2 regions of the Endozoicomonas sp. ALB032 genome follow, and region 1 is predicted to be linked to the other one. Evidence: predicted binding sites of a transcription regulator. Region 1 holds the regulator's gene; the other holds the start of a gene.
The links. The regulator FNR, encoded in region 1, switches genes on or off when oxygen is low (the NO sensors DNR and NnrR bind a similar motif). The targets are predictions, from matches to a motif close to TTGATNTANATCAA.
Positions count from the first base shown of each region.

Region 1 (15,377 bases):
GGTTCAGTTCGCTGGTTTGGTGGATTGTGAGACTAAACGGTTAGTATCATAGAACTCCGGAATGATTACATGACTTCAGGCGAAGCCGTTTTTGTTAAAAAGTAGTGTCTAAATAGTTTCGTTTTTGCCGGACGGGCTCAGGAGAATGACATAGACCATGATGACTAGAATTGATCGTTTGTTTCTTTTACTGCTGGCAGGGCTCGTTGCTCTGGGAAGCGGGTACAACAGAGATTTTCAGCCTGTTAAAGAGCCCGCAATAGAACAGGTGCAAAAGGTCACCAGGGAGGAAGTCAAGGTTGAAAAAAAGGCTCAAAAGAATATTCCCGACTTTGCTGCCATTGAGGACGTCAATAAGAAGAAAAGTCAGTTCTTTGCCCACGTGAAGCAAATGGTTGATGAAGAGAATGAGCGTCTGGCGGGTATTCGTCAGGAAGTTAAGATGCTCAGGGAAAAATCGGCTCTGCATGAAAGCGAAGAAAAGTGGCTGTTGGATATGGCCCGAAAGTTCAGAGTGGATGAAGAGCTTAAAGTCAGTGATGCGCTTTATGACGACCTGCTGCACAGGGCGGACGAGATCCCGGTATCGCTTGCTCTGGTGCAGGCGGCTAACGAGTCGGCCTGGGGGACTTCAAGGTTTGCCGTTGAAGCCAACAACTACTTTGGCCAGTGGTGTTTTACTCCGGGCTGTGGTGTTGTTCCTGGTGAGCGTCCGGAAGGTGCGACCTACGAAGTCAGGAAGTTTTCTTCATTGGAGGCATCGGTACGGTCGTATATGCATAACCTCAATACCAGCCATCATTATGAGGGTTTGAGGGAGCTGCGTTCAAAAAGAAAATCCATGGGACACCCGGTTACCGGGCCGGTACTGGCACAGGGACTTTATGCCTATTCCTCCAGAGGTATTGATTATATAGAAGAGTTGGTATCCATGATTGAGAGTAATGATTTGTTGAAGTACGATCTGGAAAAGCCTCTAACGAGGCACTAGTCGTTGATGGATATCCGATCGGACGATCGGATCTCGAGGTCGACCCCTTCGTACGTGTTCCCTGCGCCCGCAGGGATGAACCCGGCCAAAGCAAAGCCAAGAGTGTGCGTGTCAGAGGTTAACAATATTCACAATGGAAGCTTGTTCAGGCTTTTCCTCTTCATCGTTTTCATCCCTGAAGGACAGAGGTACATCCACCGGGTCAAACGCAGTGTCTCCATCTTTAACAGGCTGACCATCCGCCGTCAGATTGTTGAAATCAAACAGTGAGCTGTCTGCCAGATGGGAGGGCGCTACGTTCCTCAGAGCTCTGAACATGCTCTCCATTCTGCCGGGGAAGCGTTTGTCCCACTCGGTGAACATAGCCTTGATTGCCTGCCTCTGAAGGTTTTCCTGAGAGCCGCAGAGATTGCAGGGAATAATCGGGAATGCCTTAAACTCGGAAAAACGGACAATATCCTTTTCACGGCAGAAGGCAAGAGGACGGATTACCGTGTGCTGACCGTCGTCACTGACCAGTTTGGGCGGCATGGCTTTCATCTTGCCGCCATAGAACATGTTCAGGAACAGGGTTTCCAGAATATCATCCCGATGATGGCCCAGGGCAATCTTGGTGACTTTCAGTTCGCTGGCCGTGCGGTAGAGGATGCCTCGGCGCAGCCGAGAGCAGAGTGCGCATGTGGTTTTGCCTTCAGGCACCTTCTCTTTGACGATGGAGTAGGTATCTTCCTCAACAACGCGGTACTCAATACCCAGGGTTTCCAGATAATCAGGCAGTACATGTTCAGGAAAGCCAGGCTGTTTCTGATCAAGGTTGACTGCGATAAGGTCAAAATTGACCGGCGCATAAGTCTTCAGGTTCAGCAGAATATCCAGCAGGGTATAGCTGTCCTTACCCCCGGACAGACAGACCATGATGCGGTCGCCGTCCTCAATCATGTTGTATTCGGCGATGGCCCGACCTACCTCTCGTCTCAGGCGTTTCTGTAGTTTGTTGAAGTGGGTTTTTGCGCTTTTTGTTTGGCTCTGCATTTTGGTTCTGTCTTGTCTCTGAAAGTACCCAACTTCATTTAAGGCCCTTAGAGGGGGCGGTTAAACCGGGTGACTTACTGCTCTGGATAATGGTGAAACGGGCAAGATCCCGAAAATTCACAACATTATAATCAAAGGTTTCACGATAGGCATCAGGGATAATGACAGCAGCAGCTATAAGTACCTAACCAATTAGTTACCTCCCGAACTCACAGGGCTGACGGCTGCTATTGTGAATGAGCTGTCGAAATATGGTTAAGTGAAGCTATGCTTATCTAATGGACAAAATGCGCAGGGACACAGGTTCCAGTCGTTTATACACAGAATAATCGTGGACATTTATTCAGGGGACTTCCATGGCTGATTACGAGAAACTGAGAGTCTGGTTATTATCTCGCAGAGACGAGTTGAATATCCGGCTCGGAAACATCAATAAAGATATGACTCGCAGAGCCAATGCCGATTGGTCGGAGCAGGCGCAGGAGAGGGAAAATGATGAGGTTATTGATCAGCTGGGTAATGATGCCCGGGCTGAACTTAATCTGATAAACAAAGCATTGGATCGTATGAATCATGATGATTACGGCTTCTGTACCGGCTGCGGTGACAAGATAGTTGAAGCCCGTCTGGCAGCTATGCCTTACGCCGATCTTTGCATCAAATGTGCAGAAAAGCGGGATCGTGCCAGCTGACAGCGTTAGGGAGTCTTCAGACTCTCTGACACTGACTCTTCCATAGAATTCGTTATCAAAGCCTTGTAACTGTCCACAAAGCTCTCAATGGGGCCGGGGTGGTGACGGTGGTAGTAATTATGCCAAAGCTTACCCAAGGCATAGACGTCATCGTGGGGCACCTTGTGGATTGGCTTATCGATTCGATAATAAATCATCCAGGCAATGGCGGTAGCGTAAGAGAGATTGGTCGCTAATTCCAGATGCGGATGAGCCAGAAATTCTCTCTGGCTGGCCAGTCCCCGGATCAAACTGGAAAGGTCGGATTTCTTCGCCAGATAATGGTCCCAGATATTGCGATGCATTCTGGGCGAGATTTGAAAAATTCCCAGAGCCTGATGGTGTTCCTGTTTAAGATGAAAACCCAGTCCGGATTCTCTGGCAGCTGTTCCCAGCAGCAGATTTTCTGCCGTAGGACTCCACATTTTTAAATGCTTCAGGGTCGGGCGAACAACGTAGTGGCGCAGCTCCTTTGCACAAATACCCATCGGGATTTCCTTTGTCTTAGAGCATTATTTTCATTATTCAGATTATCGTAGCACTCAGAAAATTCTTAAGTACAGCATAATTTAACCAGGGCATACTTCGGGTGTGAAAACCACAGCAGCCCCTGATAGTCATTTTCCGATAAAACTGAATACCTGAAAGTTGCGAAGGCGTTGAAAGGCGTGGGGTGCCGGGAAAGAAAAGAAGGAGACTACTCCCCTTCAAATTCACACAGTGAGAAGACAGGAATTCCTGCTTCATTTAGTATCTTTGAACCACCAAGGTCTGGAAGATCCATAATGGCAGCTGCTTCCAGAATTTGTCCGCCCAGTTGTCTGACCAGTTGACCGGCCGCAAGCAAAGTGCCACCTGTAGCAATCAGGTCGTCAACCAGAATGACTTTATCGCCTTTCTTAATAGTGTCTGCATGAACTTCAAGCGTTGCCTTCCCGTACTCAAGTTCATAATCCTGAGCGACAGTATTGTAGGGCAGCTTTCCCTTTTTTCTAAACAGGATCAGTGGTTTGTTCAGGGCATATGACAATGCAGAGCCTATCAGGAAGCCCCGCGCATCAAGAGCGCCGATCCGGTCAAACTCAACATCCATATAGCGATGAATGAGGCTGTCCATGACCGACCGCCAGGCTTTGGGGTTCTCGAAAAGAGTGGTCACATCCCGGAACTGAATGCCGGGCTTTGGCCAGTCAGAAACGGTTCTAATCTGTGCTTTCAGATAAGCTTCGTCAACGATCATATCTTTCCCTTAATGTCCGTTCCTGGTGCGCTTATGCGGAGGAGATAATCTGTTCCAAACCGACAGACTTTCCACCCGCCAGGGAGCATAATTGAATCGGGTCACGGATTTCAATTTCTTTGCCCACTGCGAAGATCAGATCGTTTTTCTGGAACCGGGTAAATACCCGGCTAACGGTTTCTACAGCCAGTCCCAGGTAATTGCCCATTTCATTGCGGGACATGGACAGGCGGAATGACTGGGATGAGAAGCCTCTGCGACGAAAACGACTGGCCAGGTTGATCAGGAAGGTCGCAATTCTTTCATCAGCGTTTTTCTTGGACAATAGCATCATCATCTGCTGATCTTCACGAATCTTCTTACTCATCAGGCGCATCATATGACGACGCAACTCCGGGAATCGGTCGGATAGCGTTTCCAGCTGGTCAAAGGGGATTTCACAGATCATGGTGGTTTCCATGGCCTGAGCAGAGACCGGGTAGACGTCAGTATCGAGACCACTCAGGCCCAATATCTCACTGGGAAGATAGAAAGACGTAATCTGTTCCTCACCTTCATTGGTGGCGGTATAAGTTTTTAAGGCCCCGGAACGGACAGCGAAGACGCTGGTAAACCGGTCTCCTTCCAGGAACAGGTGTTCCCCCTTCTTGAGAGGGCGGCTTCGCTTGATGATGCGATCAAGCTGGTCAATGTCTTGTAGATTCAATGCCAGAGGTAGGCAGAGGGAGCTAAGACTGCAGTCTCTGCAGGCCACATGGCCAGGTTGTCGTACATTGGGCTTTGACGTCATTGAGTGGCCTCAAAGTCGTATTGGCGAAATCGCTGACGATTCTATTGAAAATGCTACCAAAGTGTAAGTCTGTGCTTTCCGAGACTAAAGCGTAATTCCTTCATACTTAAGGCTTTTTCGGAAAATCCTTACTGGGTTGCGATAAGTCCGCACTAAAAAAATGTTGTACTTGATCAGTTGCCTGGCAGTTAAGTCATTGAGCTTGATGAGAAGGCTGTGAACGCTATCAATACCTATGATGCAAGAAAGATGTTCTTCAGCGCCAATGTGTCGATAACTGTACTGAATACAATTTCGTAAATCAGGGAGATTTACGCCATGAGTCTGCTCAGCTCAGTGACAGGGATTCTGTTTACTCCAACCGTGCAAGTGGCTGAACCTCGAACCTTTGAGGAACTCGTTGCCGCTGAGGATTTGACGTTCAATGATCTTTCACCACAGGAAAAGCAAATCCTGATGGCCAGAAAGGGTGAGCTGACAATTGAGGAACTCAGGGCATTAAAGCTCGAAGAGGCCGAGTGTGCTGAGCTTGAAGAGGCGCATCGTATCCGGCTTCAAAAAAGTGCGATCTGGGATGGCCGCAGAATTGCTGTCACGATAGCCAAGGGAACCGGGGTTCTGGTCGTCGGTGCTTTTGCTGCCGGGGCCGCTTCTGTATCGGTGCCTGTTGCTGCCGGACTGGCTGTATGTTCAGGGGTGGGCTACCTGTTTTATCTGCGGACCCATTCAGGCGAGCTGGAAACACGTTCAAAGCAACTGACTGATTTTGTCATTACCCATGCACAACCCCAGAGAATCATTCGGGAACAGCTGGAGCTAAGAGAGTCTGAGCGTGCAGAGGCTCTGGATAGAAGGCTCCGTGAGGCAGAAGACGCGCTGAAGTTGGAGAAACAGCGAAAAGCAGAGTTGGCCGACCAGCTGCTCCCGGGAAAAGCGGATCTGGCATCAGGGCAAGAACACTTTAAACAAATGCAACATAGAATCGAAAAACTCAGGGCTGCGGAGAAACAGCAAAAAGAGTTGGCTGGTGAGTTGAAAACACTGACTGAGCAGCACAGGAAAGTTGATCGTGAGATGGTGGAAGTGCTTGATGAAGTTGAACAACTGAGTGAGGCGCTCAGGAACAGGCAAGGCAGTGACAAGGGAAGAGATCGCCAGCAGTTAAAACAACAGGATTTGAGGTTACAAGAGACACTTCAGCTTTTTCAGGAAAAGGTCGAGGCGCTTGAAGATGAAGCACGGATACTGACTGAAACCATTAAAGAAAAAGATATTGAGTTTGAAAGGCTGAATCGGCAGAAAAACCATCAGACTACTGACATTCAGGCACTGATTTTGCAAAAGAAAGCCGTTGAGCGAGACACCATTAAACCATTGCAAAGAAGACTCAGGGCAGCCGAGCGGATGCTGATGGAGGCAGGAGCCGATCAGCAGGCTATTCAAAACCAGCTGTTTCAAACCCAGCAGACAGTTCGATCTCTGGAAACGGAGGTAAAGACGGTTTCTGATGAGGCGGTTACCCAAAAGCTTGATTTGGAGAGGGCTACTGAGAAGGCACTGTTCCTGGAGTCTCAGCTGAGTTCTGCCATTCAGCATAAAGACAAAACCTATAAGGACTACCTGATTGTCATTGATGAACTTAATGCTGTTCGTATGCAGCTTGAAAGCAGTCAGATGTTACAGCATGAGCTGGAGAATCAGCTGGAGAAGGATAAGGCGGCTCAACGCATTCAGGAAAGGCAACTGAGGTCAGATCTGGAACAATTGCAAAAAGAGAAGGCCGGGTTGATCAATAACTCAGCAAAGGTCGCTTCCGAGAATCAGTTTTATCGGGAGCAGATTGATCTGCTCACCCGGGAAGAGCAGATGGTCAGAGCCCGTTGGGTAGAAGCCCATAAGTCGACTCAGCGTCTCAAGGATGTTGAAAAAGAACTGCAGGCTCAGGGGGAACTGCTCCAGGAAACCAGAGTTCAGTTGCAACATGAGGCTTGTTCCAGAAAAGTGCTGACAGCAGAGCTCAATGGTTTTAAGCAACGGGAAGCAGCCGCTGCTAAAGAAAAAGGTTTGCTGGAGGTGCAGATCCAGCATCTCAGGGAACAGGAAAAGACCGATCGGGATGCGCTCGTCTTGACAGAGCGTCAGCTTGAAGAGAAAAAGAATGAGCTTAAATTGTTGCAGGAAAGTTATACCGGCCTTAAGGAGAATATCAGTCAGGGTGAGCTTTCGAATCAACAGCTCAGAGCCGAACTGGACCGGGTGAGACTAGAGGTGCTGGTTAGAGATAGAGAGATCAGGGAAGTTCGCGACCTTTTACAGAAAACAGAAAGTGTTCTGGAAAGCTCTGAGCAGAAGGCATTTGACCTGAATGCAGAGTATGAGTCTCTGCGCAGCCAGGCCATAGAGGGGACTGTGGTCAGCGCTATGGATCACGTGGATCAACTGACCAGTGATTCGCTGAATAGCAAAAACCACTCAAGAAAGGTTGAGGAGCAAAAGCATAACCTGGAGCTCCAGTTTCAGGCGCTGAGCAGTATGAATAAGCAGCTGCTCGAAGAAGTCACTCAGTTTAATAATAAACGAGGTCAGAAAAAAAGAAGAGTCTGGCAACAGCAAATCAGGCAGGCCAAATCTGAAGCTGAGCAGAGTCAGCTTCTTGCCAGAAAATTACAGCAGGACCTGATCAGCAAAAACGACTCAGTTCATGAAATGAGTGAGAGACTTAAGCAAGTTGAAGAGGCGTTCGCTCAGGTCTCGGAGCAGTTAAATGCCACAAAGCAGGAAGCGAGTGCTGTATCCGTTCAGCTGCAGTCAACCAAGATAGAGTCCGAAGAGCGAAGGCTAAAGCTCAAAGAATTGGAAGACTCCGGGGCTAAACTGCAATTCAGACTGGATTCCCTGACCAACGAGCTTGAGCTGCTCAGGTCAAAACCCGAAGGCATTGATAAAGAAGCTCATCAACGAGTCGTGGACGAGCTGGAAAAAGCACAAGGCAATGTCAAAAAATTACAGGGAGAGCTGAGTGCCAGTGACAATCTTGTAAGCGAATCTCTGGCTGATGTTCAGACGTTGCCAGAGCTCAAAGGTAAGCTCAGGGACATTGAGGAACAGCTGTCGCTCCTCGGGGGGTATTTGCAAACGCCTCATGAGTCGTTTCAAAGTAATGCTGATGAGTTTACCAGGACCTTGTCTCGGCTGAAGTCTGAATGTCAGGAGATCGTTGTACTGACGGGACAGGAAATGACCGCTCTCAAACGTCAGGTCGAACAGCTCCATGATATGAACTATCTGTTGAAAGTTCAGGAAATAGAGGGTCAGACCAAGACTCTGGAAACTCAGGTTAAGCTGGTTGAAGCTCTGAGAACGCTCAATGGGTTGCAAAAGGGCAGCGACCCTGAACAGGCAGACAAGTTTGCTGAAGAATTGGTTGCTGCTGAAGCCTCGCTGCAGGCATCAAGACAGGAAGCGAAAGAGCTGTCACGGACTCTCATGACAGTGAAGAATCATCCTGTTATTCAGGCTGAAGCAGATCCCGAAGCCCTGGCGCTGGAACGGGTGCGCGATGATCTCTTGCTGGAGCAAAAAAAGTCAGCAGATTATCTCAGTCAGATCAATACGCTGAAGATGCAGTTTGTTCTACAGCATTCTGAAATGCCACTGTCGGAGATTCCTGATGAAGACTACCCCAGGGTAATTCTGGAAGTGGTTAAAAAGTACATTGCCGTTGATGAACATGAAACCCGTCTCGGGGCAGGTCTGGAAGCCATGCTGACCGAACCTCTGGATTATATTCACCGCATTGACGATTATGACGATGACGCCAGAGACTGGGAGATTGAGCTGGCTGGCGAAGAAGCTCTTGAGAGCTGGCAGCAGGCCCTGAATGAGGAACAGCTTCGCTCAAGGGCATACTTCAAAGAATTGATGGCCCTTCGGACATACCTGATCGCTGAACTGGAATATCGTGGATTAACAACAAAAGCGCTGGAATGGGGCATGGGCGAGCTACAAGACATTATTGTTGATCAACTGCGAAGGGATGGAAGGCTTAAAGACTCCTCCCAGACGATTTCACCCACAGCGATAACCGTGCTTTCGTCATTGCAGTCGACGGCAAATGACCCGGGCAGTCTGCAGCTCGATGACCCTGTGGGATTGATATGGGATTATAGTGATTTTTTAGATCACTATTCAGGGGGCTTTAACGATTTAACTTCTTGTGCCTCTGACGATGAAGACAATCCGCCATCAGAATACGATTCGACCCAGTCTGAAGTCGACAGCCTTGAGGATTCTGTTGAGAATGAGACGCTCTGGCAGCAGCTGCCTGAAGATTTGGACTATCAGGAAGAGTTTTACCTTTACCAGCAAGTGAGCTCTGCAGTGGATGAGCTGGAGAAAATTGACCGGGAGCTTGAAGAGCTGGATTGGTCTGAATCTTCCGATGAAGAAACCGGGCCAGAGAGTCCGCGAGTCAGGCTGGAACAGAGGAAGCAAAAGCTTATCGACTGGCTCCGGCAGGAAGATGCTGTCAATATAATGCAAAAGTTTCGTTAGCAAGTGGGCAATACACAACCGTTAATATAACAACCTTGTTAGTCAAATCCTGAAAATAATCGGTCATAGTCCCCCGAAGGAATTAAATCAGTACTCCGGGGGAGGGAATTATGGCCAGAAAATCGCTCAAATTATCTTTGGTCTTGGTCATGCTGTTGGCAACCGCTGTGTTGCCATTGCCAGTGCTGGCCATTGATCCGGCCATAATTGTGACCGGGGGAACGGCCCTGCTGGGGACTGGGCTTGGCGGACTCTCCTACAAATTTGGTCAATGGCTATACGGCCCGGACAAGGGCAGTGATGATAAACCTGCTCCGGTATTGGTTGAACCGGTCTCTTTTTATAATCCCGGTGAAGACAAGCCTTATGAAATTACTCTCAGGCTCCTTGAAAATGGCGGTGACGGAGGCGGTGGTGAAGGCGGAGAAGCGCACGTTAATCATAAACCTGACTCGGATTCGAGTCTCATCCCGACAGATCCTGCAAGTCCGAAAAAGCCTGGAAAACCTGTCGATGGGGTAAAAGGTGCTCAGGAAAAATGGGTGGTTGTCAGAGTTGAGAAAGGGGCTGCCAGTCGTGAGTTGCAGTCACTGATTGATCAGTCTCTGCCTGAAGCCGGAGAAGTGCTCTTTCATCCGTCTCCCAGTGCTCAGGCGACGTTAAATGGCTCACGCCACTTGGAAATGGCTACTACCCGGGCGCTGTTCAGTCAGTTGAGTGATCTGCGTCAGATTCTGGATTTCTACCGCAATGGTCAGGCTTTTCTTCTTGATAATGCCAGTCTGGATCAACGTACTGTGAAAGGCGGTAACCAAACATCTACCGGGAAGTTGCAGAGCGGTGAGAGCAGTCAGTGGCACAGCTTTGTACAAACTTATGGTTCGAAATCCCATTACTCATCACTGCCTGGTTTAGAGGGAATGAATGCCGACAGTCACGGGCTGAATGTCGGAGTATTCACTCAGGCCACTGAAAATACCCTTGTCGGCCTGATGCTGGGTAGCCGGAAAACATCAGCCAGTTTTCAGCAGAAATTGGGTTCGGGCTCCATAGAGTCTGTTCACTTTGGTCCGTTCCTGTCCTGGCAGAGGGATCAATGGCAGTTTGATGGTGCCCTGACTCTTGGTACCAAACAATACAGCAGCAAACGCACGGGTAGCGATGGTCATCGACTTCGAGCCTATCGCTCAGGCACCGACTGGAATGCCTTCGGTGCCCTGGGTTATGACATCGATATGGATAACTGGCTCGATGGTCTTACCGTCACACCTATGGTTGAGTTCCTTTATCATCATTCAGAGTCGGACAGCTTTAGAGAGAAAGGCTTGTCTGACGGAGCGCTGGCTGTGCGCGGGCAGTCTTTTGAGCAATCGATTTTACGATTGGGCAGTGACTTTGTCTTACTGAATGAAACCGGGGATACCCCCTCGGCCCTGAAGTTTTCTGCGGGCTACCAGCAGCAGACGGTGTTGAGTGGAAAGTCCAGATACACAGTTAATAATACCGGCCAACATGCATCGTCAGAATATCGGGCTCAGGAGATTAACGACAATGGGTTGTATCTGAGTATGGGCTACAACACCACAATGTCCGGGCAATCCAGTCTGAGCATGAATTATACGGCGATTCGATCCAGTCGCAGTACCAGTGATGGCCTTCAGCTGAGCTACACACGATCTTTCTGATTGTTACCACAAAAACCGGGCTGTCTGGCTATTCTGGCTTTTAAAAGGATAACCAAACAATAGAAATCGTGCATTGCCCGCATTTCTACACGAAAAGTGTCAAATAACCTTTGAATAGAGGTTCTGCTGCTGTTGTATCTGCTGCTTAAAATAACCATCAAACTGCATGCAGATGTTTCTGATCAGCATTTTGCCCCTGGGTTCCACCTTAATTCCCTGCTCAGTCAAAGAAAGCAAACCATCGTCAGCCATAGGTTTCAGTGCTGCCAGTGCATCAGAAAAATAGTCACTGAACTTGAGGCCATAATGCTCTTCCACCTCAGCAAAGTTCAGTTTGAAATGGCAGATCAGTTCGTTGATGACACTCTGGCGAATCTCATCGTCACGATTCATGGTCAAACCACGGTAGATTGGCAGGTGGGCTTCATTGATCGAGTTTTCATACGCTTCCATGCTGACATGGTTTTGCGCATAAACACCGCCCACCTTGCTGATAGAAGAGACGCCCATGGCAATCAGATCGCAGTGACTGTGTGTAGTGTAACCCTGGAAGTTTCTGTGCAGGGTGCCTGTTTCCTGGGCAATGGCCAGCTCGTCATCCGGCAGGGCAAAGTGATCCATGCCGATGAAGACATAGCCGCGCTCCACCAGCCTCTCGGTAGCCTTATGCAGAATGTCGAGCTTTTCCTCAGGAGAAGGCAGATCTGCCTCGTTGATCCTTCTCTGCGGTTTGAAACGGTGTGGCAGGTGAGCGTAGTTAAATAATGACAGTCGGTCTGGTGCCATCTCGATCACCCGGTTCACGGTATTCATAAAACCTTCGACGGTCTGATGAGGCAGGCCATAAATCAGGTCCATATGCACTGACTTGAAAGCCATGGTTCTGGCGGCATCCAGAACAGACTGAACCTGTTCTTCGGGTTGCACCCGGTTGATGGCTTTCTGAACCTTCTCGTCCAGATCCTGTACACCGATACTGATACGGTTAAAGCCCTCGTCACGCAGGCGAGACATCATGACCCAATCCACCTCGCGAGGGTCCAGCTCGATGGAAAAGTCCGAATGACTTTGACAGTTGAAGTTGAAGACGGATCTCAGCTTGTCCATCACCGCAGAAATCTGGTCCGGGCTCAGAAACGTCGGAGTGCCGCCACCAAAATGAAGCTGTTCGACTCTCTGCTCCCGGCCAAACAGACTGGCTTGCATGTCAATCTCGCGAAACAGGTAGTCAAGGTAGTCTTTTGCCTTGGAACGGTGTTTGGTGACTATCTTGTTGCAGCCACAGTAGTAGCAGACGTGGCTGCAGAAAGGTATGTGTACATAAAGCGACAGGGGTTTATTAGTCGCACTGCTTTCCCGGGCGCTGGATTCATAGTGCTCGGGTTTAAACCCCTCCTGAAACTGAACGGCAGTGGGGTAGGATGTGTATCTTGGGCCACTGAGGTCATACTTCTTGATCAGACCTGTATCCCATACGGGGGCTGTACTCATATTATCTCTCGAATTGGTTACAGCTCATCTGGCTGGGCTCTGTTGATGACTATACAGGTAAACAGCCGATTGACCGGTTCTTTTATTAACAGTTTAAAGACTAAAAAGCCAAATGTATTTGACGTGTGTCAATAAGTAGGTGACGCAATTCATACCGGTTCCCATGCTTTCGCGCCTGTGGGGCAGACATGGAAAAAGTTTTCTTTAGGGCTGTGGATTCAGGAGAAAGGCCGTTAGAAATGCTAACCGGAATGTCATTAAGAGGTCTTTGCGTGAAGGCTAAAATCAATTGATAGCAAAGTAAGGAATTTGCTTCATTGCAAACCTGAGAGTTCATACAGGCAATCGGGAACTTTTAATGTCCGTTGCCTGTCTAACACTATAAATTATCACGGAGGATAGATCATGGCTTATGGATTAACACCAACAACAGACAGCTCCGCAACCGGGGCTAAATTTCAACCGCCGCAGAACAGTTCAGCGGGGTCTGATACTTGTCCGGCGACAACATCGAACGGTCGACGTCTGGTTGAGCCTGCATCTAGTACAAGTAGTACAAGCGCAACAGGATACGATCTGCGCCAACGTGGTTCATTGGATCAACGTACCTGTCAGTGGTTGGAAGAACTCCAAAGTTTTACAGGCCAGAATGTAACCGATGTAAATCGGGCTGCAAGCAGCGTCGCAACCACAGCGGAATCAGAACCATCGCAGTATTGTGAATCGGAGGGCACTGGCAAAGTTTTTGAAAAAATCGGAAAAATCCCTGCTGAGTTTATTCAAGAAATGACCAACTTAGTGTTAGAGGAAGAAAGATTTAAGCCTGAAGATTTATCCCAATTAAAAGAAGATAAAGATGCACTGCCATTTTTATTGACACCCTATGATGTAGTAGACGAGAACGGCAATCGTTACAGTGAATACATAATGTCAAAGGGTTCAGAGGATTCAGATGATTCAGAGGATTCAGAGGATTCAGAGGATTCAGAGGATTTTGAGGTCAGGGGCCTCCGGGTAGGTCTTAGGGAGTACACACTGGAGCCAGACACTGAGTTAAAGGTAAAAGCATTTTACTCATTTATGATGGGGGTGCAGGACAGTATAGATAAACTCCTTGGATTTGGAATTCTGGAAAGTGGTCATCCATTCATATACGAAGAAGATTCGAATTCCAGTACCCAGGATCATTACACTCCATGTATTACTATTGCACCTGACTGGAGCAGTCTGATTGATAATATAGATAATGATTATCTGGAAAAATTTGTAAAAAATATGGATGAAAGCAATTGTCAATTGCTCGACGATTGGCTAGAAATCACCCCATCAGGCAACCTCGATGATATACGTGATAAGTTGAAAATTGTTTTAAGTCCCGACTTATTGGATATGTTCTGTCAGCAGGTGTTCAAGATGATCAATCATTGAGCCACCTGCTCAAAACGGGCTGTTGCGTGCCCTATTGATTAGAACGGCTAACCGTTATGTCATCAAAAAGCTTTTGCGAGAAGGGTATAGTCCATTTACGACGAAGCAAGGATTTGCTGCGTTGAATAGTCTAAGGGGCTTCAGGTAATCGGGAACTTTTAATGTCCGTTGCCTGCCCAAAACCATTCATTATCACGGAGGATAGATTATGGCTTACGGAACAACAACTAGCAGCGCTGCAACCAGAGCTGAATTTCAACCGCCGCAATACACTGCAGCGGGGTCCAATAACTGTTCGACAACAACGTCAAATGGTCGAAGTCTCGTTGGGGTTGAGCCTTCATCTCATGTAAGCCCAACAAGACAAGATCCGCTCCAATCTGTTTCATGTGCTCAACGTACCTGTGAGCGTCTGGAAGTAATCCCAAATTTTACAGGCCGAAATGCAGCCGATGTAAGTCAGGGTTCAGGCAGCGCCGCAACCAGAGCGAAATCTCAACCACCGCAGAATTGTGAATCGGGGGCCAATGGCTATTCTGCACCAACTTATAGTTATCTAAGTGAATCTTCGAGTTCACCTAATAGTTTTTCAGGAGGAAACATGATGGGCCTAACTCTTGGAATTGGAGGAGAGCCCACAATCTTTCCTACAATTAATGGAATGTTTATTGAAACGAACCGGGGCTTTTATGATGGAATGTTTATTGAAACGGAGCAGGACTTTTATAAACGTCGGCTGAACGATGATAGTAAAAATCTGACCGATTATAGAGAACCGGGACCGGCCCAGCCACATCAGTAAAAAACGTTGCTGTAGAAAGGTAAGTGCACAAAAAGCGACAGGGGTTTATTGATCGCACTGCTTCCTCGAGCGATTCATTACTCTTTACTCGTTCCCACGCTCCAGAGGGTGTCGCAAAACTCTTTCCAGCATGGGAACGAGTTTACTCCCGTCATTCCCGCGAAGGCGGGAATCCACACTGACTCACCACCAGAACCATACTGCCCGGTGCCCTCCTGGCCTTGTCATCACCGAGAAGGCAGAGATCCACTGTTGGCGCTGGATTCCCGCCTTCGCGGGAATGACGACTTAGCTACCCACACTGGGACACAGAGCGCCTGAAAGCATGGGGTTAATCTCACCAAGGATCACAACGGCAAAGCATCCACTTCTGCGCCGACAGCACCCAATCAGTCTATGCTGGACAACAAATAACATTGGACTCAACCGGGAGAGAATATTTTGGGAGTTATTGGCCTTTGCAGTCTTGCATTGTTCAAGGTTCTTTTCGGTATTGTCACCTTCTCCGGAGTGATTACCTGGCAAGAGATTCAGTCAGGCCATATTGATACCCGAAGAAGTCCTGGCCAGCTGGCGGCTTACCTTGGCTATCTGACGCAATTGAAGCTGACTGGGAAATCGCCTGAAACTGCT
Region 1 is NZ_JBLYNW010000001.1:4,152,204-4,167,580, forward strand. It holds gene ACO6VG_RS15960 (glucosaminidase domain-containing protein) at 158-991, shown strand; gene ttcA (tRNA 2-thiocytidine(32) synthetase TtcA) at 1,103-2,023, opposite strand; gene ACO6VG_RS15970 (TraR/DksA family transcriptional regulator) at 2,380-2,715, shown strand; gene ACO6VG_RS15975 (hypothetical protein) at 2,721-3,242, opposite strand; gene ACO6VG_RS15980 (adenine phosphoribosyltransferase) at 3,452-3,991, opposite strand; gene fnr (fumarate/nitrate reduction transcriptional regulator Fnr) at 4,026-4,784, opposite strand; gene ACO6VG_RS15990 (hypothetical protein) at 5,103-9,338, shown strand; gene ACO6VG_RS15995 (autotransporter outer membrane beta-barrel domain-containing protein) at 9,449-11,023, shown strand; gene hemN (oxygen-independent coproporphyrinogen III oxidase) at 11,123-12,514, opposite strand; gene ACO6VG_RS16005 (hypothetical protein) at 12,920-13,942, shown strand; gene ACO6VG_RS16010 (hypothetical protein) at 14,151-14,744, shown strand; gene ACO6VG_RS16015 (hypothetical protein) at 14,853-15,065, shown strand; gene ACO6VG_RS16020 (DUF3605 domain-containing protein) at 15,186-15,377, shown strand, end outside.

Region 2 (15,377 bases), 2.6 Mb from region 1:
CAGTCTCGTCGGCAGCCTCCATAATGGCGCGCATCTGTTCCAGGTTGTTGACATTAAATGCGGGGACACCGTAGTTGTTTTCTGCGGCGTGGTCGAGCATCTCACGCAAGCTGATCAGGGCCATTGCCTGCTCCTGCTAATCAAGGGGTGATTGAATTCGGTGGCTATTATCCCTGTTTCTTGGGAGTGGTGCAAAACATGAACGGCTTCAGGTATCTGAATACTAGTTCAGATAAGAAAGAGGTGGGCAAATAATAAGCCCGTTAGTCTGAACTACCGGGCTGATAAGTACTCAGCCATACGGAATCGAATATTTCTGGCTTATTGGGCAGGTGCTCTGCAAGGCGCAACGACGGGAACATAGCAAGCTATGTGACCAGAGTTGCAACGCATCACGACTGCATGGATGCAGGAGCTAGAGCAACGCAGGAGCAGTTGCCGCGAGTGCCTGAACAAGAAGTCAGAAAATATGATTTCGTATGGTTGAGTACTTAAATCAGGCTTTGCCTTCGGAGCCGAACTCACGGATTTTACCCATGACGGTTTCAATGATGGCTTCTTTACCCGGGCCAATGACCTTACGTGGGTCGTAAACTTCAGCGTCGTTGGCCAGGACCTTGCGAACCATGTTAGTCCAGGCGATCTGGTTTTCTGTGTTTACGTTGATCTTGGCGGTGCCACGGCTGATGGCATTCTGGATATCGGCAGTCGGTATGCCTGTGCCGCCATGCAGAACCAGTGGCACCCCCGTCAGCTCTTTAACCTGCAACATTTCTTCAAAGCCCAGATTTGGCAGGCCTTTGTATGGGCCGTGAACAGAGCCGAGAGCAGGGGCCAGACAATCTACGCCAGTGCGTTCAACCAGCTCTTTACATTCCTGCGGATCAGCGTAGATGCAGCTATCTGCAACAACGTCGTCTTCCTGACCACCAACAACACCCAGTTCCGCTTCAACGGATACGCCAAGAGCGTGAGCATACTCAACCACGGTTTTGGTCATGGCAACATTCTCTTCGAATGGGCCGTGAGAGCCGTCGATCATCACGGAAGAGAAACCGGCTTCGATGGCTTCTTTGCATTTTTCAATGCTGGAACCGTGATCCAGATGAACAGCAACCGGTACAGTAATTTTCATGCTCTCGATCAGGGCATTTACCATCGCGGTAATCACCTTGAAGCCACCCATATAACGAGCCGCGCCTTCAGATACACCAAGAATAACGGGAGACCGGGTTTTCTGGGCGGCAGTCAGTATAGCCTGAGTCCACTCCAGATTATTGATATTGAACTGGCCAATTGCGTACTTGCCTTCCAGAGCTTTTTTCAGCATTTCGGTCATGGATACCAGTGCCATAAAGGTTTCCTCGGTCAGTGGTCGGGAGAGCTGAGTCTGAATCAGTTTGAGTATCAGTCAACGATGAAGTTTGATAACACTTTCATACTGAGCCGTGCAAACTGAAATGTTTATGCTGTGATGCAAATTAATCCTGAGGCCGGAAACTTGGCTTGCCTGAAGTCTAACAAAAAAACTTTATCTTTCTCCAGTTATATAGAAAGAGAGTTTAAGAATTTTTTCAGCTTATTAATGCCTTGATCCTTTCAGGGGGCTTATGTTGACAAGAATTATATTTCCTCTTTATTAAAATAATGTTGTCGTTTAATGAAAAGAGTCATTGGGTAAGGTGTATGAAAATTCTGAGTATTTTATTGAAGTATGTCGTAAAAAAATGCTTGCAGCGGTCTGTTGACAGGGTGTTAGGTAGTAATGCGTATATTGGCTGGAGGTCAATCCTATTAAGGTGTGGAGCAATTTTTTGTGAGAAGGTGGGGGCTTTTTTAGTATTTCCTGAAGGAGTGACACGTCTTTTTTTGGGATTGAAGTGCTAAATAACGTCGCCTCCCTGAAGCAACCCTGAATGTTAGTGGATTGATCCGGTTTATTAATGAAAAAACATTACATAGCAGTGGGCTTTTTATGGTTTGAAGGCATTCTAAACCGCTTGTTGATGGTGTTTATTTTAGTGTGGCTGTTCATCATACGGCAGGCGATTAATTAGATGATGCACTATCTTGGAGTGGGTCTCTCTATAAGCAATGAAGTTTGTAAGAAACTCCGTATTCAGGTGCACGTTTTGAAATAATTTGTCGAGCTATGTCAGGGTTTGTGTGATTGATTGCCGGTTGTATCCTGTCGCTTACAAGCCTGATACTCCGGTAGCTGAGCAGCTATGAGCCGAGAAGAGTAGTTTGCGTCACTTTTCATCATGAGAAGAGGGCGGGCGGGCTGTTTTTCCCGGCAGGTAACTTTTTGAGTGGGTAAGATCATGTTTTCAGGCATCATTGCGTCTTCCGGCGTGGCCATTGGTAACGCCTTTGTGCTGAAAGAGGTCGAAATACAGATCAGCGATGGCGTTCTGGACAACTCTGAGGTCGAGGCGGATATCACTCGCTTCAGGCAGGCCAGAGATCGCGCAGTTGAGCAGCTTGAAGCCATTCGTGATAAAACTGCAGGCAAACTGGGGGAAGAGGAAGCTGAAGTCTTTGAAGGTCACATTCTGGTGGCAACAGACGAAGAGCTGGAAGAAGAAGTTATTTCAGCAATCCGTTCGCTGAAACCGGCAGATGCGGCACTGAATGACGCCATTATGGCTAATGTCAGTATGCTGGAAGAGCTGGACGACCCGTATCTGCGTGAGCGTGTAGCGGATATCAGGGATGTAGGGCGCAGGATGCTGAAGAATTTGCTGGGTATTCCTGTGACCTCTCTGGAGGAGGTGGAAGAGGGTTCTATTATTATTGCCAATGACCTGACTCCCTCTGATACTTCCCAGATTGATCTCAAAAAGGTCTGGGGTTTTGTGACCAACGTCGGTGGTCGTACTTCTCACTCTGCTATTATGGCTCGTTCTCTTGAGTTGCCCGCCATTGTTGGAGCCAGGGTGGCGACTGACAGAATTCAGAGTGGTGATCAGGTGGTGCTTGATGCCATCAACAATAAAGTGCTGGTGAATCCTGATGCCTCCGCGCTGGATTACTACCGGACGCTTCAGAAACAGCTGGATGAAGAACGTATTGAGCTGACCAAGCTTAAGGATCTCCCCTGCGAGACCCTGGACGGTAAAGCCTTCGAAGTCTGTGCCAATATTGGTACGGTCAAGGATATCGGAGGAGCTGATCGTCATGGTGCTGAAGGTGTGGGTCTCTACAGAACCGAGTTCCTGTTTATGGACCGCACTCAAATGCCTTCGGAAGAAGAGCAGTTCGAGGCTTATAAGGCCGTTGCTGAAGCCATGGGGGGGCGGCCGGTAATTATCCGCACTCTGGATATCGGTGGTGACAAGGAGCTGCCCTATCTTGATCTGCCTGAGGAACTGAATCCGTTTCTCGGCTGGCGAGCCATTCGAATGTGCTTTGACAAGCCTGAAATTCTTAACACCCAGTTACGTGCCATTTTCAGAGCCAGTGCTTTTGGCAAACTGAAGATTATGTTCCCCATGGTCATTTCCGTGGAAGAAGCCCGTCGGCTGAATGCCATGATGGCAGCGGTCAAGTCAGAGCTCAGCAATGAAGGCGTGTGCTTTGATGACCATGTTGAGGCAGGAATCATGGTGGAAACCCCTGCTGCGGTTATGATTGCCGACCTGCTGATTGAAGAAGTGGACTTCTTCAGTATCGGTACCAATGACCTGACCCAGTACGTTCTGGCTGTGGATCGTGGCAATGAAATGATTGCTGATCTCTATGAACCTATGTCACCCGCTGTACTGCGTGCCATCAAACGGGTGATTGATTGCTCTCATAAAGCAGGCAAGTGGACCGGTATGTGTGGAGAAATGGCGGGCGATGAGCGTGCCGCTTTGATACTTGCGGGTTTAGGGCTGGATGAGTTCAGTATGAGTGCTACGTCGATTCCCAGGGTTAAAAAAGTGCTCAGAGAGCAGCGTTTCGAAGCATTGCAAAAGCTGGCCAATGATGTGGTAAATCAACCTACCATCAAGGATGTACAAGCAGCCCTTGATGCATTTATTCAATGACCGACAGGGGGGGCATGGGCTCCCTTTTTTCAGAATTGCCAGAGAAAGTCAGTAGACAAGCAGTTCCGGATTAGAGTCCGATAGCCCGGACACAGTGCCCAAGAGTAAGAATATTTCGAACCAACTATGTCTTAGCGAGTGATTTTGCCTTAATAAACGACAGTGTGAGGTGCTTCTCATGGTGAGTAATAAATCAGCAGCCAAGGCCAGGGAGAAAAAACACGACAGTGCGTCCAGTGTGAATGAGCAGCTGGATGGTCTGCTTAAGCGAGCCGGGATAGCGAGAGAAAAGTACCTGAAGCTCAACCAGGAAGACGTGGACCGGGTGACACGGGCTATGGCTCTGGCAGGGCAGTCTGCTCACATGGAGCTGGCGAGAATGGCCGTTGAGGAAACCGGAAGGGGAATCCTCGAAGATAAGGTCACCAAAAACATCTTTGCGACTGAGTCCATCTACCATTCTATCAAATACGATAAAACTGTCGGTGTGATTGAAGATAATGAGGAGGAGGATTTCATGTTGGTAGCTGAACCAGTAGGCGTTGTCTGTGGTATCACGCCAGTGACAAACCCCACCTCCACCACCATGTTCAAGTCTATTATTGCTGCCAAGACGCGTAATCCTATTGTTTTTGCTTTTCACCCTTCGGCACAACAATGTTCAACAGAAGCGGCAAGAATTGTTCGCGATGCGGCCATAGAGGCAGGAGCGCCAGAAGATTGCATACTCTGGGTAGAGCATCCATCGCTGGAGGCCACTCAGAAGTTGATGACCCATCCCGAGATCTCAGTCATTCTCGCCACCGGTGGTTCAGGTATGGTTCGGGCCGCCTATTCTTCTGGCAAGCCGGCTCTGGGGGTGGGTCCGGGTAATGTGCCCTGTGTTATTGATCGCACTGCCAATATCAAGCAGGCCGCCAATGATCTGGTTCTGTCCAAGAGTTTTGATAACGGAATGATCTGTGCCTCCGAGCAGGCTGCCATAGTACACGACGAAGTTTATGCTTCTTTTAAGGAAGAGATGAAGAGGCTGAATGTCTATTTCACCTCTCCCAAAGAGACCGATCGCCTGGCTGAAGTGGTCATTATTGATGGCCATGTCAACAGTAAGATTGTGGGGATGAAGCCATCCGATATTGCTGCGCTGGCAGATATTAAAATACCGCAAGAGACAAGGGTTATCGCGTCTGAGATTGAAGGGGTTGGGCCCGAGTTTCCCCTGTCCCGCGAGAAGCTCTCGCCGGTGTTGGGCTTTCTCAAGGCCAGGGATACCCAACATGGTATTGAACTGGCCGACCAGATGCTGAACTTCGGTGGTCTCGGGCATTCCGCTGTTCTGCACTCCCAGAACGATGATGTGATTGATGAATTCTCGCTGGCGATGAAGGCCGGTCGTATTATCATTAACTCACCAAGCACCCATGGTGCTATTGGTGATATTTATAACACCAACATGCCCTCCCTGACTCTGGGTTGTGGCACCTATGGTGGGAACAGTACGACGTCCAACGTTTCTGCTGTTAACCTCATCAACGTCAAGCGCGTGGCCAAGCGCAGGGTTAATATGCAATGGTTCAAAGTGCCCAGAAAAATCTATTTCGAAGCCAACTCCCTGCAATACCTTGAAAAAATGCCCGACATTTCTCGTGTGTTCATCGTGACAGACGAGGTGATTCAGAGTCTGGGATATGTTGAAAAGGTTCGGTACCACCTGAGAAAACGTCCGGTGCCAGTGCAGGTGAGGGTATTTAATCAGGTTGAGGCCGATCCGAGTCTGGCGACTATTCGCGAGGGTGCCGAGGATATGGCGCTGTTCAATCCGGACGTCGTGATTGCTCTGGGTGGTGGCTCTCCTATTGATGCGGCCAAGGGCATGTGGTTGTTCTACGAGCAGCCAGAAGCTGATTTTGCGGGTATGGCCCAGAAGTTTTTTGATATCCGCAAGCGGGTTTACAAGTTCCCGAAACTGGGCAAGAAAGCCAGACTGGTGGCTATTCCCACAACGTCCGGAACCGGCTCTGAGGTGACTTCCTTTGCCGTTATTACCGATAAAGAGAAAGGCATCAAGTATCCTCTGGCCGACTATGAGTTAACGCCTGATGTAGCCATTCTGGACCCGAATCTGGTGCTGACGGTGCCCAAAAAGGTGACCGCAGACACAGGTCTGGATGTCCTGACTCACGCACTGGAAGCTTATGTCTCTGTGATGGCGTCAGATTATACGGATGCCCTGGCTATGAAGGCGATTCAGTTGGTTTTTGAGTATCTGCCGAAATCCTGCGAAGAAGCTGACAAGGTAGCCAGGGAAAAGATGCATAATGCTTCCTGCATTGCCGGTATGGCCTTTGCCAACGCTTTCCTGGGTATCAATCACTCTATGGCTCATAATTTGGGGCATGAGTTCCATATTCCCCATGGTTTGGCCAATGCACTGTTGTTGCCTCATGTGATTGAGTACAACGGGTGTCCGAATCCTTCCAAGGTGGCTTCTTTCCCGAAATACGATCATTACATCGCCCATGAGAAATATACCGAAGTGGCCAGGGCGCTGGGCCTGCCCTGTAAAACCCCTGAAGAAGGAGTCAAATCCCTGGCCAATGCTGTTCGTAAATTGATGAAGCGGCTGGGGATGCCTTTATCTCTGAAAGAGCTGGGGGTTTCTGAGAAAGGGTTTATGGAAAAAGTCAAAATGCTGGCTGATCATGCTTTTGAAGATCAGTGCACTACGGCAAACCCAAGAATGCCACTGATCTCTGAGCTGGAAACTTTGCTGAGGAAAGCTTATTACGGTGAGTGATCTTGTTTTTACTGTGGGGCGTTCCACACATCAGCATTGAAGGCGGCTCTGAACTATCTGGAGTCACACTGGTTCAATGGACTGTTGGCAAATGCAAGAAATCAAAGGGGCGAAAGCGAAGAGCCTGACGTTATCCGGCAAGCATTAGCCAGAGAGGCTCCGATGTTTATGGCGTGCTGGCGTATTGGCTTGGTATTAGCGGTTGGATGAGGAGGTCATTAAGTGCTGAGTGATTCAAGTATACTTCTGTGAGCACCTGATGAGGTGGTTCTTTTGGGTGAGCCCACTGGCAGGAGTATGGTCGCGAGGCTATGTCCTATCTCGAATGCAATAAGTGAATGATTATATTGGATAATTTGATGTTTTGAATTATTTCAGTTTGTTACATCTCGCAATAAAATAAGCATGAGGCATAACAAAAAAAGAGCAAATTGCTGATGTATGAAATAATGGAAAGCCAATTGGCTCGCATAAAACAATCCGGCGAATACAGAATATTTACGGACATCAATCGCATTGGAGACAATTACCCTCGTGCGTTATCCAACGGCAAGCCCGTCACGGTCTGGTGCAGTAACGACTATCTGGGTATGTCTCAGAATGATCTGGTCATGGCCTCCGCCGTGGATGCCATCCAACAGCATGGCGTTGGCTCCGGCGGCTCTCGTAATATTGGTGGCACGCACCAATACCTCACTGAATTGGAAGTCTCGATTGCAGACTGGTATCAAAAAGAAGCTGCACTGGTTTACCCGACCGGTTACTCTTCAAACGATGCCACCTTGCAATGTTTACTGAGGATGTTCCCAGAGCTAATAATCTTTTCTGATGAAAAGAATCATGCCTCCATCATTAATGGCATTCGCTCATCTAAAAACCAAAAGCACATCTTCAGACACAATGACGCAGACCACCTCGAGTCACTTCTGAAAACCGTCGACATCGATTGCCCGAAACTGATCATCTTTGAATCCGTTTACTCTATGGATGGTGACATTGCCGACATCTTTGGGATTGTTACACTAGCGAAGAAATACAGATGCTTGACTTATTTGGATGAAGTACATGCCATAGGTATGTACGGCGCACGCGGGGCGGGTATTGCGGAGGCCTTGGGCCACGAATCGGATATCGACATCATACAAGGTACCATGGCGAAAGCCATCGGCGTGATTGGTGGTTACGTTGCTGGCAACCGAACCATTATCGACTTTATTCGCTCGTTTTCGTCCGGCTTTATCTTTACCACTTCATTGCCTCCAAGCATCGCCAGAGCCTGTTTAACCAGCATCAACCACTTGAAAGCCTCGGACTCTGAGCGCCAGAAGCTCAAGTTCAATACAGCGCTCTTGCGCGCGATTTTTGCGGAGTTGGGCATTCCCATCATGGGATGCTCAGAAACGCACATTTTGCCAGTCAAGATCGGCGACGCCCGGAAATGCAAACAAGCGGCCGATCTGCTGCTGAGCAAGCATGGGATTTACATTCAGTCGATCAACTCACCAACCGTCGAGGTAGGCACCGAGCGCTTCCGGATCAATGCAACGCCCAATCACACCGAGACGCATATTCGTCACCTCGCTGAGGCAATCAAGAGCGTGTTCGTTGAGCTAGAAATCGATCAAACTGTTGCGCTTGGGTGAGCCAGAGTGAACAAGGGTTGTAAACATGGATAATTACACGCTTTCACAGATCCTGGTATCCATCGCTATTGTGTTTGACCTGTTGTCTTTCCAGTTCAAAACACGCAAACACGTGGTGTTGTGCCTGTTTATTGCGGGAGCGTTGATTGCGACGCACTTTTACTTGCTCAATGCTTTCACAGCGGCCGTGGTTATGACGATTGCGTCAATACGCTATCTGACCAGTTACTTTACGTCTCGGCCCGGGGTAAGAAACCTGTTTTTGATTATCAATGGTGTGACACTCTTTGTTACCTACGAGTCTTTCATCAGTCTCGTGGCGTTCGTCGGCTCCTGCCTGCAAACGATAGGCGCATTCAGTAAAGACGATCGTGAGATGAGACTGATCATGATGGTGGGTGCGGTAGTTTGGTTGAGCCACAACGTTCTTGTCCTGTCCCCGATGGCCGTCGTCATGGAAGTGCTGTTCCTGCTCAGTAACATCGTGGCCTACCTGAGGTTCTACAACAAGAGCCCAATAGTGACAAAGTCCGAGTACTGAGCTTTACGTCTGTTTCATTCCAGCTAATGAACAGACATCTGGCTTCCATCGCTTAAGCACCTCATTGAGGTGCTCTCTATTGTGGTGTGTCATATATGACTACTGATGCCACATGTTCTGTTTGCTTTTTTGCTCTGGGTCAATAACCGGTTAATCTCTTTACGAAACCTTCACAACACAGTTGAACTGGTGCATTGTGACCGGTTACATTTCGTCCCAAACCATGCGCTGCCCATCAACTGTCTGCCTGTTTGAGTTCCACGGGGTTTTGATTGAGGTTTGTGCAGTGACGTTAATATCTAAGGGGTAACTATTTTGAACATTCTTGGCTATATGCAGAGATTGGGTAAGGCATTGATGCTGCCCATCGCCACTCTGCCTATTGCAGCAATCCTGTTGCGTCTTGGGCAGCCTGACCTGCTGGATATTGCCTTTGTCGCAGAAGCGGGTAACGCTATTTTCAGTAACCTGCCTTTGCTGTTCGCGATGGGTATTGCTGCCGGACTGTCAAAGGACGATGCCGGTGCAGCGGTGCTGGCGGGTGCAGTTGGCTATTTTGTCCTGACTGCCGGGGCCAAGACCATCAATGCCGACATTGATATGTCATTCTTTGGCGGCATTATTGCCGGTATTATTGCCGGTCATAGTTACAACCGTTTCCATGCGGTGGCACTGCCACCCTATCTGGCGTTCTTCGGTGGCAAACGTCTGGTTCCGATCATGACCGGTCTGATTGCTCTGGCGGTCTCTGTAGCAGCAGGTTATGTATGGCCAGTCATCCAGTCTGCCATTGATGCATTTGCTAATGGCATCTCTGAGTCTGGCCCCATTGGACAGTTTGCCTATGGAGTGCTGAACCGTGGCCTGATTCCGGTAGGTCTGCACCATGTTGTGAACTCTGTTTTCTGGTTTGGCTTCGGTGAATTCACCAATGCTGCCGGTGAGGTAGTTACGGGCGATCTGCCTCGTTTCTTTGCCGGTGACCCCACTGCCGGTACTTTTATGGCGGGCTTCTATCCGGTCATGATGTTCGGTCTGCCAGCTGCTGCGCTGGCTATGTATCTGGCGGCGCCTAAAGAAAATCGTGCCCGTGTAGGTGGTGTTCTGCTGTCTGTCGGTGCTACTGCCTTCCTGACCGGTGTCACTGAGCCTCTGGAGTTCATGTTCGTATTCCTGGCGCCAGGTCTCTACGCTGTTCATGCCGTGCTGACAGGTTTATCTCTGGTAATCACCAATATGTTTGGTGTTCTGCATGGCTTTGGTTTCTCTGCGGGTGCCCTGGATATGGCTCTGAACTGGGGGCTGGCTACCAAGCCTGTGACCCTGGTGTTCATTGGTCTGGCTTTCTCTGTTATTTACTTCTGTGTTTTCTATTTCGCTATCAGGGCTTTCAACCTGAAGACACCGGGGCGCGAAGACGAGGAGCCGGAAACAGCAGGATCTTCTGAAGCAGTCAGTGGTTCGGAGCGTGCTCTGCGTTTCATCGAACTGTTGGGCGGTGAGGGCAACCTGACCTCTGTTGAAGCCTGTATCACCCGTCTGCGTCTGACTCTGGCCAATCGTGACCTGATCGATGAAGCTGGCCTGAAAGCCGTGGGTGCCAAAGGTGTGGTGAAGCTGGGTGAAAATAACCTGCAGGTGATTCTTGGGCCTCAGGCTGAGATCATTGCGGGTGAAATAAATGCCCTGATGGCTTGACAATAGCTATTTTGCCCTGACTCAAAGAAACTTGTACCGGTCTTTCCCCGCAAAGCAGTTTAGGGGAAAATCCGGATACCTTTTTAGTCAGGGCTGTCTGATTCTTAGGTTATGGTGCGGAGTATACCTGGAGTATGTTCGACTTGCCGAATGACTGGGTGAATCAATATTTCCTGTCGGCTTACGTTCTGAAATTCAGGCTCAGCGTCTGAATTAAAGCAGACAGATAGTGTATCTTTATTCTGATGCATCCGTTTAGAGTCAGGCCTGTCCAGCCTCTTGCTTCCTGACAGGTGCTCAAGTTAGAGAGAGACCGAATATGTTTAAGAAAGATGTAGTGATCACGGCTGAGAATGGCCTTCATACTCGTCCAGCTGCTCAGTTTGTTAAAGAAGCCAAGAGTTTTGACTGTGACATCAAACTGGAAGCAGGTGGCAAGCAGGCCAGTGCCAAGAGTTTATTTAAACTGCAGACCCTGGGGCTGACTCAAGGCTCAACAGTGACCATCATCGGCGAAGGTGATGGCGCTGAAAAGGCTGTAGAGCATCTGGCAGAGTTTATCATTACTTTGAAGTAAGCTCTTTGTTGACCTGGCCTCTCCGGCCGGGTTGTCTCTCGGAATAAAGCAGTCGTGAATCAGGAAATGATTGAGTCGTCCTCTGACGGATTAGTTTGTTGCTGCAAAAATGCCTGTAATACTAAGGCGGTTGCGGGTATTCTCTAGAGAGTATCACGTACCGGGTGTATCTGAACGAATACATCGGGGCGATGTCATTCACGAGGCAATACTGAGACGTGTTCTCAAGTATGTCTGTTGGATAGCTGGCGGGTAATGCGCTCTGGTGAGTTAAATTGTCAGGTGTTGTTACTTGTTAAAATGTTCCGGATTCTCTTCAGATTGCCGTCTGTACAGAGAATTCCGGCTCTTCGTGTACTCTTTAACAGGTACATTACGATCCTCCAGTAAAGATTTGCCGGGGAACGATGTTTTCAAGTGTGCGATTATGTGTGTCTTGTTGAGCGTATTTGTAACGTCGTTCCAATCCTGTGTCAAGTCCTGGTGGTTTAATACGGATAACTTTTGTTGTGTTCCGTGAATAAAAGTGTCCTTTGGTGTGACTGTATGTTGGGCAGAGTCATCAACTCTGTTGATTGTTGAAAAAGCCTGTTAGCCCTTGTGTGGCAAGGGGGTTAGGTATTTTCACGAGGCTGAATTTACACCGGAAATCCTATTTACTAATGAACTGGCGGGTTATCCCGCTGTGACTAAGGGTATTGGAGACGTCATGATCAAAATCGCAATCAATGGCTATGGTCGTATCGGTCGCAACGTTCTGCGTGCACTCTACGAAGCAGGTCGCCGTGAAGAATTCCAGATTGTTGCTATCAATGACCTGGGTGATGCGAAAATCAATGCTCACCTGACCAAGTACGATACTGTACATGGTCGTTTCGACGCTCAGGTTGAGGAGGGTGAAGGTGCACTGTTTGTAAATGGTGACGAAATCAAGACATTCTCTGAGCGTGATCCTTCCAGTCTGCCCTGGGCCGCTCTGGGTGTAGACGTTGTATTTGAATGCACCGGTGTGTTCCGTTCCAAGGAAGCCTGCAAACCTCACTTGAGTGCTGGTGCCAAGAAAGTCATCATCTCTGCTCCGGGCAAGGAAGTAGACGCCACCATCGTTTATGGTGTTAACCACGACACTCTGACTCCTGACATGACCGTTATCTCTAACGCTTCATGCACCACCAACTGCCTGGCTCCCATTGCCAAGCCTCTGAACGATGCTCTGGGGATTGAAAAAGGCTTGATGACCACTATTCACGCCTACACCAATGATCAGCGTCTCAGCGATGTATACCACAGTGACCTGTATCGTGCCCGTGCTGCTGCACAGAACATGATCCCGACTGCTACCGGTGCCGCTGCAGCGGTTGGCCTGGTGGTTCCGGAGCTGAAAGGCAAGTTTGACGGTATGGCCGTTCGTGTACCTACCATCAACGTATCTCTGGTAGACCTGAGTTTTGTGGCCAGTCGTGAAACTTCTGCTGAAGAAGTTAACGAAATCATTGCTTCTGCTGCCAAGTCTTCCGAAGCGATGGGCAAGGTTTTGCACGTAAACCATGAGCCTCTGGTTTCCATGGACTTTAACCACAGCCCATTCTCTTCCAGCTTTGATGCCACACAGACTCGCGTTCAGGGTAACCTGGTGAAGGTTATGTCCTGGTACGACAACGAGTGGGGCTTTTCCAACCGAATGCTGGATACTGCTAAAGCGCTGCTGGGCGCCTGAATCCAGATCATTGAAAAGCCTCGCTGATCTGAGGCTTTTCAGGTTGATGCCGATGCTCTGATAACAGGGCATTGGATTCCTGAGACTGAGTGGCAAAAAGAAGAAGGTGTTTATGAAGCTGGCCGGGAATTAACCTCTCAACCTGCCTTCTGGACGATGGTAGATTAGCCTGCCATCTATAATGGGCTCAGATTGGCATACTGGCTTTCAGGTACACACTCTCCTTTTTGCTGCTTTATCAAGATAAGCAGATGCAGGAACGTTACACTTCGAACGTTCCTCACTTAAAAATTGTTGTCAAACTGCCGTATGGCATTTATGCCCCGGTCGACTCTTCCTTTAAGTAGTTTCATCGTGCTGGGTCGGTTCGTGGCGAATTCGCGAGAGGATATCATGCTCAGACGCACAAAAATCGTTGCCACACTCGGACCAGCTACAGAGTCCGAAGAACAGCTCACCAAGCTGATTGAAGCCGGTGTCAACGTTGTTCGACTGAACTTCTCCCACGGTGATGCTGATGATCACCGTGTCCGTGCAGAGCGCATTCGCAATATCGCTGCCCGTCTGGGTCGCAGTGTTGCGATTCTGGGTGACCTGCAGGGGCCCAAAATTCGAATTGGTCGTTTCCAGAATGGCAAGATCTTTCTGCCCGATGGCGCTGAGTTCGTTCTGGATGCAGAGCTGCCTATTGATGCCGGTGATGAAACCCAGGTCGGTCTGGCTTACAAGAATCTGCCAAACGATTGCAAGGTGGGCGATGTGCTGTTGCTGGACGACGGTCGTCTGAGCCTGCAGGTTAAGTCGATTGAAGGTTCGCGCATTGTAACCACTACTCTGGATGGTGGTGAGCTGTCTAATAACAAAGGTATCAACCTGGCCGGTGGGGGTCTTTCTGCCGATGCCCTGACCGAAAAAGACAAGGAAGACATCAAGCTGGCTGCCTCTCTGGAGGTGGATTTCCTGGCTGTGTCTTTCGTTCGCAGTGCCAGTGATGTTGAACAGGCTCGCAAGCTGCTGGCTGAAGCCGGTGGTACTGCTGCCATTTTGTCCAAGATTGAGCGTGCTGAAGTGGTTCAAAGCTTTCAATTGCTGGAAGAAGTGATCCGGGCCTCAGACGCGGTCATGGTAGCTCGTGGTGACCTGGGGGTGGAAATTGGTGACGCTGAACTGATTGGTGTTCAGAAACAGATGATCAACGTTGCCCGTCGACTGAACCGTCCTGTCATTACCGCCACACAAATGATGGAATCCATGATTCACAACACACAGCCAACCCGTGCTGAAGTGTTTGACGTGGCCAATGCCGTTCTCGATGGCACCGACGCAGTCATGCTCTCCGGTGAAACAGCTACAGGCAAGCGTCCACATGAAGTCGTCAAAGCCATGGCCCGTATTTGTCAGGGCGCTGAAAAACATCCTGAAATGATCTCCGGAAGCAACCTGGATAAGGCCTATGCCGGTGAAACCGATGCCGCCATTGCGCTGGCTGCCATGCATGCGGCTAACCGTCTGGAAGGTGTAAAAGCGATCGTTTGCCTGACCAAAACCGGTGCGACTCCTCTTTGGATGTCCCGTGTTAATACCAGCCTGCCCATTTTTGCCCTGACTCGCTACAAAACCACCGAGCGCCGCGTTGCACTTTACCGTGGGGTGGAGTCGGTCGCTTTTGACAGTGGCAGCCAGTACGGTCCTGAAGTGAATCAGCGTGCTATTGCCGAACTAAAAGGTCGTGGCCTGCTGGAATCCGGCGACCGTATTATTCTGACCAAGGGTGAGTCCTGTGAAATTGAGGGCGGTACCAACACCATGCAGATCGTTACTGTGAAATAATTTCAGTCAATTCAGGCATGTTGACTGGGCAGCATGCCTCACGCTTTCCCTTACGGGATTCAGGAGACGAGCAGATCATGGCAGAACTAAAAAAAATTGGTGTGCTTACTTCAGGTGGCGATGCGCCTGGCATGAATGCTGCCATTCGTTCCGTAGTACGTAGCTGCATCTTTTACGGGGTTGAGCCGGTAGCCATTTATGAAGGTTACAAAGGCCTGATTGAAAACGATCTGAAGGTAGTGAATGCGCGTTCAGTGGCCAATATTATCAACCAGGGTGGGACATTCCTGAAGTCTGCCCGTTGTCAGGAATTCCGTGCTCCGGAGGGACGGGCTGCTGCTTATAAAAATGCCTCTGCCGCCGGACTGGATGGACTGGTTGTTATTGGCGGTGACGGTTCCTTCACGGGTGCCATGCTGCTGGAACAAGAGCATGGTCTTCGCTGCATTGGTGTTCCCGGCACTATTGATAACGATATCTTCGGAACCGATTTCACCATCGGTTATGACACCGCCCTGAATACCGTGGTCGAGGCGATTG
Region 2 is NZ_JBLYNW010000001.1:6,724,554-6,739,930, reverse strand. It holds gene fba (class II fructose-bisphosphate aldolase) at 1-124, opposite strand, end outside; gene fba (class II fructose-1,6-bisphosphate aldolase) at 497-1,354, opposite strand; gene ptsI (phosphoenolpyruvate-protein phosphotransferase PtsI) at 2,313-4,034, shown strand; gene adhE (bifunctional acetaldehyde-CoA/alcohol dehydrogenase) at 4,213-6,831, shown strand; gene hemA (5-aminolevulinate synthase) at 7,269-8,474, shown strand; gene ACO6VG_RS24375 (YgjV family protein) at 8,500-9,015, shown strand; gene nagE (N-acetylglucosamine-specific PTS transporter subunit IIBC) at 9,331-10,713, shown strand; gene ACO6VG_RS24365 (HPr family phosphocarrier protein) at 11,033-11,290, shown strand; gene gap (type I glyceraldehyde-3-phosphate dehydrogenase) at 12,000-13,007, shown strand; gene pyk (pyruvate kinase) at 13,401-14,837, shown strand; gene pfkA (6-phosphofructokinase) at 14,915-15,377, shown strand, end outside.
Region 2: a site for FNR is predicted at 9,145-9,158, ahead of nagE (N-acetylglucosamine-specific PTS transporter subunit IIBC). Genes of this name have one in related genera too.